2 regions of the Chryseobacterium sp. WG23 genome follow, and region 2 is predicted to be linked to the other one. Evidence: riboswitches for the same ligand, from Rfam matches in the RefSeq annotation. Region 2 holds a riboswitch; the other holds the start of a gene.
The links. Region 2 has a riboswitch for thiamine pyrophosphate ahead of thiM (hydroxyethylthiazole kinase). Riboswitches for the same ligand answer to the same signal wherever they lie in the genome.
Positions count from the first base shown of each region.

Region 1: it holds a riboswitch for thiamine pyrophosphate, as region 2 does, so the genes downstream of both, thiS (sulfur carrier protein ThiS) here and thiM (hydroxyethylthiazole kinase) in region 2, are expected to answer to the same signal.

Region 1 covers NZ_JALCZE010000003.1:288,867-292,408, reverse strand. Annotated here, with positions in the region: gene MP477_RS06575 (thiamine phosphate synthase) at 1-441, opposite strand, end outside; gene thiC (phosphomethylpyrimidine synthase ThiC) at 438-2,249, opposite strand; gene thiS (sulfur carrier protein ThiS) at 2,274-2,480, opposite strand; TPP riboswitch at 2,538-2,635, opposite strand; gene MP477_RS06560 (RluA family pseudouridine synthase) at 2,750-3,427, opposite strand; gene MP477_RS06555 (hypothetical protein) at 3,439-3,542, opposite strand, start outside.
Region 2 covers NZ_JALCZE010000012.1:168,769-172,310, reverse strand. Annotated here, with positions in the region: gene MP477_RS18415 (carbon starvation protein A) at 1-1,493, shown strand, start outside; TPP riboswitch at 1,541-1,634, shown strand; gene thiM (hydroxyethylthiazole kinase) at 1,696-2,493, shown strand; gene thiE (thiamine phosphate synthase) at 2,490-3,125, shown strand; gene thiD (bifunctional hydroxymethylpyrimidine kinase/phosphomethylpyrimidine kinase) at 3,122-3,542, shown strand, end outside.

The sequences.
Region 1 (3,542 bases), on a different contig from region 2:
TTTTACATGCTCATTATTCCGGGAGTTTATATCCTCCATAACGGTTGTATTCTCACCATATCCTTTTTTAGAAATACTTGGAAAGAATGGGCTTATGAAAGCATACTCCCATTCTTTTTCTAACCTGTTATATGCTCTGATATCATGTACTGAGGTTGATATTGTATGCTCTTCCACCACAGGTTTGTATTTCTTTTCTTCCCGATCAGCTTCCCTATAATGAAACCGTGATATATTATATTCTTTTCCAAGCTCATAATGCGTATGCAGAACCAATTGAGGGTAAAAAAATTGGTCAATATTGCTGATAAAAGCAGTCAATTCACTTTTGCTGATCCCGGGTTTTCTGATATGAAGTAAATCCAGACCTTCCTGAAACATCTGATTAATAATCTCAGCTTCATTGGGAAAGTTCTGTTCAGGAGTGATAACAAGGATCATATATAAATTTCCTTTCCTTTTTCAATAAATTCCTGAGACTTGCCCAGCATTCCCTGTTCTGCAGATTCCCTGATTTCCTGAGTGATCTTCATGGAGCAGAATTTTGGTCCGCACATAGAACAGAAATGGGCAATTTTCGCTCCTTCTGCTGGAAGAGTCTCATCATGATAAGCTCTTGCCGTATCCGGATCCAGTGAAAGATTAAACTGATCTTCCCATCTGAATTCAAACCTTGCTTTACTTAATGCATTATCCCTGTATTGTGATCCGGGATGTCCTTTCGCCAGATCTGCAGCATGGGCAGCCAGTTTATAAGTAATAACCCCATCTTTAACATCTTTTTTATTCGGAAGGCCTAAGTGTTCTTTCGGAGTTACATAACAAAGCATGGCACATCCGAACCATCCTATCATTGCTGCTCCAATTCCAGAAGTAATGTGATCATAACCCGGTGCAATATCCGTTGTCAAAGGGCCTAATGTATAAAATGGAGCTTCGTGGCATTCTTCCAGCTGTTTATCCATATTCTCTTTAATCATATGCATTGGAACGTGACCGGGACCTTCAATCATTACCTGTACATTATGTTTCCATGCAATTTTTGTAAGTTCTCCTAAAGTTTCCAGTTCGGCAAATTGTGCAGCATCGTTAGCATCAGCAATAGATCCGGGACGAAGGCCATCCCCAAGAGAAAAAGCCACATCATACTTCTTCATAATCTCACAGATCTCTTCAAAATGAGTATATAAAAAGTTTTCTTTATGATGAAAAAGACACCATTTAGCCATGATAGAACCTCCCCTGGACACAATTCCCGTTACTCTATTGACTGTCAGATGAATATATCGCAACAAAACTCCGGCATGAATGGTAAAGTAAGAAACTCCCTGCTCTGCCTGCTCAATCAGAGTATCTTTAAAAACTTCCCATGTAAGATCTTCAGGAACTCCTTTTACTTTTTCCAATGCCTGATAAATAGGAACCGTACCGATAGGCACCGGGCTGTTTCTGATAATCCATTCTCTCGTTTCATGAATGTTCTTTCCTGTGGAGAGGTCCATAATGGTATCAGCTCCCCATCGGCAGGCCCATACTGCTTTTTCCACCTCTTCATCGATACTTGAAGAAACAGCGCTGTTTCCGATATTGGCATTAATTTTTACTAAAAAGTTCCTTCCAATAATCATCGGTTCACTTTCCGGATGATTGATATTATTGGGAATAATAGCTCTTCCCGCAGCAATTTCATCTCTTACAAACTCCGGAGTGATTTTAGTTTTCGGAGTATTCGCGCCAAAACTGTTTCCAGAATGCTGGAAAGCCATCTCTTTTGAAACCGTTTCCAGCTGCTCAATACGCTGGTTCTCCCGAATGGCTACATATTCCATTTCAGCGGTGATGATTCCCTGTTTTGCGTAGTACAACTGGGTAATTTCTTTACCTTCCCGGGCAACTTTAGGTTTATGATCATAAGAAAAACGCAGCTCATCAAGCCGTGAGTCTGCTAAACGGGCTTTTCCATATTCGGATGAGATTCCATTCAGGATATTTACATCTTCTCTGTCTAAAATCCATTGTTCCCTTATTCTCGGAAGCCCTCTTTGAATATCAATTTCTGCATTGACATCCGTATAGGGACCGGAGGTATCATAAACCGTTACAGGAGCATTGTCTTCAAAGCCTCCTTTGGTAAGCCTGGTAGGACTAAGTGCTATTTCACGCATTGCTACACTGATAGGATGTATTGTTCCTTCAACATAGATTTTCTTTGAGTTCGGAAATGGCGAACACGTAATTGAATGAGCCATAAATATTGGTATTAAATATGAAAATTAACCACCCTGAGTGGCAGTAATAATTAAAACTGAATCTTTATCCTTAAGAAATGTCTCTGCCCAGGCGGACAGTGGAATAATACGGTTGTTTACAGCTACAGCAATCCCTTTTTTCTTTCCGGGTAGTTCCATAGCCAGTAATGCTTCCAGATTGTCGGGAAGTATATCAAATGTTTTTCGGGTGTGGTTGATTATAAGTTCCATTCCTAATAATTTTAATATACTTTAGGAATGGCCATTATTGTACAATAGAATGTACAGCAAAAGTCATCTGCTTTTCCCTACGCTGGTATAATCCAGATCAGGTTCAAAGGGTAAAGTCTCAGTCTGTTGGTCAACAGACACCCCTAAAGTCTGGGACGAAGGTAGGTATTTTTTCAGAATGGGCAAAATTGAATTTTCCTTACACAAAAAAACCACCTCAAAATTGAGATGGCCCTGTTTTATTTTCTAATAAACTTTAGCTTTGTTTTTTACTCCTCACAAGCTCTCCAGATTGCATCATTTTGCGGAACGGGTGCTGTAATTTCAATCTTTTCTTTGGTTACCGGGTGAATGAACTCCAGTTTCCTTGCATGAAGATTAATTCCTCCGTCAGGATTGGAACGGGGAGCCCCGTATTTAAGGTCTCCTTTGATGGGAATTCCAGTTTTAGATAATTGAGCACGGATCTGGTGGTGCCTGCCTGTTTCCAGATCAATTTCAAGAAGTATATAATTATCAAGTGTTTTAATAACATGATAGGTTAAAATAGCTTCTTTCGCTCCTTCTGTTGCCTTTGGAAAAACAATAGCTTTATTGTTTTTTTCGTTCTTCTTTAGGTAATGAACCAACCTCTGACTCTGTGGAATCATTTCTTTTCCTACCACAGCCCAATACGTCTTTTTGACCTCACGGTTTTTCACCATTTGAGTAAGGCGGGAAAGTGCTTTGGACGTTTTAGCATAGATTACCAATCCTGAAGTAGGACGGTCTATACGATGAACCAAGCCGAGAAAAACATTCCCCGGCTTAGCATCTCTTATTTTTATAAAATTCTTTATAGATTCTAATAATGATTCATCGCCGGTTTTGTCTCCTTGTACCAGTTGACCGACTTTTTTATTAACCACCAGAAGATGGTTATCTTCATATGCAATCTGCTCCTTCATAATTCTTCAGTCTATCTTCTTCTATTGGACAGTGAAAGAATAATTCCTCCCAAAAGACCAATGGTTTTAAGTACTGAAAGGGTCGAATCTTCAGGTATAAAGGCTCCGATGACGC
Region 2 (3,542 bases):
ATAAAGGACAAAGTCTTGCTACCATAGCATCCAAAGAAATCGGTAAAGCAACCGGTACCGTAGCGGGATTTGCCATCTTATTTATATTGATCCTGACCCTGGCAGGTTTATCTCTGGCATGCATCAATGCCATGCATGAAGCTTCCTGGTCTCTGTTTACAGTGGTCATCACCATGCCTATTGCGGTTATTATGGGGCTTATCATGCGTTATAAAAAGAACAGCGTTCTTTTTGCCAGTATTTTAGGCGGTATTCTTTTAATTGCCGGAATTATTGGTGGACACAGCCTGATGCAGAATCCCACTATGAATAATTTATTTTCGTGGGATATCAAAACCATCTCCATAGCTATTCCTTTATATGGTTTTTTAGCTTCTGTATTGCCTGTCTGGTTATTATTGGTTCCCCGCGATTATCTTTCTACGTATTTAAAAATAGGAACAATCATTATGCTGGCTATAGGAGTCATTGTCATTCATCCTACAGTACAGATGCCGGCACTTACCGCCTTTGTAAATGGAGGAGGCCCTGTCATTGGCGGTCCCGTACTTCCATTTATTTTTATTGTGATTGCCTGTGGTGCTATTTCGGGGTTTCATGCCGTAATTGCTACGGGAACAACTCCCAAGATGCTTAATAAAGAAAGGGAAATTCTCTTTGTAGGCTATGGTGCCATGCTTGTAGAAGGCTTTGTGGCCTTAATGGCTCTCATTGCTGCATGTACATTAATGCCGGGAGATTATTTTGCCATCAACACCCCAAAAGAATCATATGATGCTTTTCTTGCAGCACATCCTGCCTTACATGGAATAGATATTGATTATTATTCTCAAAAGATTGGTATTGATCTTCATGGCAGAACCGGCGGGGCCGTATCACTTGCCGTAGGAATGGCTCACATATTCAATAAGATCCCTTATATGGACCAATTAACCGCATACTGGTATAATTTTGCCATTATGTTTGAAGCCGTATTTATCCTGACAGCCATTGATGCCGGAACAAGAGTAGGGCGTTTCTTTTTACAGGAAATGCTGGGTTCTGTGATTCCAAAATTCAATGATAAAAACTGGGTTCCCGGAATTATCATCAGCAGTCTTCTTTTCACTTTTGCATGGGGATATCTGGTATACACAGGAAATGTAAGCAGTATCTGGCCACTATTCGGAATCAGCAATCAATTACTTGCCGCCTGCGGATTGATTGTCTGCACCACTATGCTGATCAGGATGAACAGAGGAAAATATGCTTTATGCTCGGCTATTCCCGGTGTTTTTATGGCCGGAATTACTTTCTGGGCCGGCTATATTCAGGTTGCTACCATTTATATTCCAAAAGAACAGTATTTATTGGCTGCTTTAGCGGTAACAGCTATGGTACTGATGCTTATTGTTTTTATCGGAGCTTTTATAAAATGGTATGAGCTCTTAAAAATCAATACAACGAAAACGGATTTTTATGGAGAACAGGTAAAGGAACTTGTGGAAAGATAAAATTACGGGGAAGGTTTTTTGCCCGGTGTGATAATTTTTATACATTTGTTTTGCTTTAGGGGTATTCTGAAAAAGAATTGAGAGAGTCCCTTTGAACCTGATACGGCTTACACCGACGTAGGGAAAAGCAAAATTACTTGATCTACTCATGTGGTTTTTGTTTTGGATTTTTCCTAAAGCTATTTTTATTTTAATGATAACAATGGAAAAAATACTTTGGCAGCAAGTTCAGCTTGTAAAACAAAAATCTCCCCTGGTTCACAACATCACCAATTATGTAGTCATGAACAATACAGCCAATGCCCTTTTGGCTGTTGGAGCCTCTCCCATTATGGCACATGCCCGATCTGAAATCAAAGAAATGATTGGTATTGCCCATTCGGTGGTGATCAATATAGGCACTTTAGATGAATACTGGTCAGAGTCTATGCTTCTGGCCGCTGAAACAGCGCATTCAGCAGATAAACCCTGGGTTTTGGACCCTGTAGGTGCGGGAGCAAACTCTTTCCGTGATCAGGTTTTACAACAACTCTTACAATTTCAGCCTACTGTTATCAGAGGAAATGCTTCAGAGATTATTGCACTGGCCCAAGCTAATACCACTGTTACTAAAGGGGCAGACAGTACTGCACAAAGTAATGAAGCGGTTCATGCTGCCCAAATACTGATGCAGCGCTGCCATTCAATAGTCTGTGTTTCCGGTGAGACGGATATTATTATAGGTCCGCAACAAAGTTTTTTTATTAAAAACGGGCATCCACTTATGACTAAAGTAACAGGTCTTGGGTGTTCTGCTACAGCATTAACAGGTGCGTTTATAGGCAGTGTGGAAGATAAAACACTTGGTGTTGCTGCAGCAATGGCAGTAATAGGCATTGCCGGAGAACTGGCTGCTCAGCAAAGTAAAGGTCCCGGAAGTCTCCAGGTCAATCTGATTGATAAACTGTACAATATGACAGAAGAAGAATTCATCCAAAACCTAAAGATAGAACAAAAATGAGCCTGCATCCTTTTCCCTATCAGCTGTATCTGGTGATTTCTGAAGCCGATTGCATTGGAAAAAACTTTCTGGAAGTTGCCGAACAAGCCATTCTGGGCGGAGTGGACATTATCCAGCTCAGAGAAAAAAACGACAGTACCGCCCTGTTTCTTCAAAAAGCCGGAAAGCTTATCGAAATTACAGAAAAGTATGGTATTCCCCTTATTATTAATGATCATTTAGAAGTTGCTGAAAAAGTAAATTCAGCAGGTATTCATGTTGGGAACAATGATACTGCCCCCACCTTTTTAAGACAACAGCCTTCTATCCAAAATAAAATCATTGGATATTCTATTGAACACCTGGCTCAGCTTGAAAATAAACAGACGTTGGTTTCTGATTATCTTGGTATAAGCCCTGTATTTAAAACAAATACCAAAACAGATACCGTTACAGAATGGGGTCTTGAAGGTGTTGCAAAAATCCGGCAGCTTACAGAAAAACCTCTGGTCGCCATAGGCAGTATACATCTTGGAAATGCAAAGGAAGTTCTCAACGCGGGAGCAGACTGCCTTGCAGTAGTTTCCGCAATATGTGGTGCTGCAGATCCTCAAAAGGCAGCATATGAATTAAAAAATGAAATTTTAAAATGAAAAAATACAAATACCCATCCGTATTGACCATTGCAGGTTTTGACGGAAGTGGTGGCGCAGGTATTCAGGCAGATATCAAAACAGCTTCTGCTTTAGGATGCTTTTCCACCTCAGTATTAACGGCCCTGCCTGTACAAAACACGCAGGGAGTAAGGACCATATATCCTGTTCCTGTGGAAGCAGTAGCCGATCAGATCAAAGCGATTCTGGATGATATTTTTCCCGATGCCATTAAAATAGGGATGGTTCATACTCCACAATTGGTTGAGACTATTGTTTCTACATTATCACAGTATAAAAGAATCCCCATTGTATTTGACCCGGTGATGGTTGCTACCAGCGGCCACAGGCTTATTGAGGAGAAAACCATCACAGCGATCACAGAAGAACTATTTCCTATTGCTGACCTCGTTACCC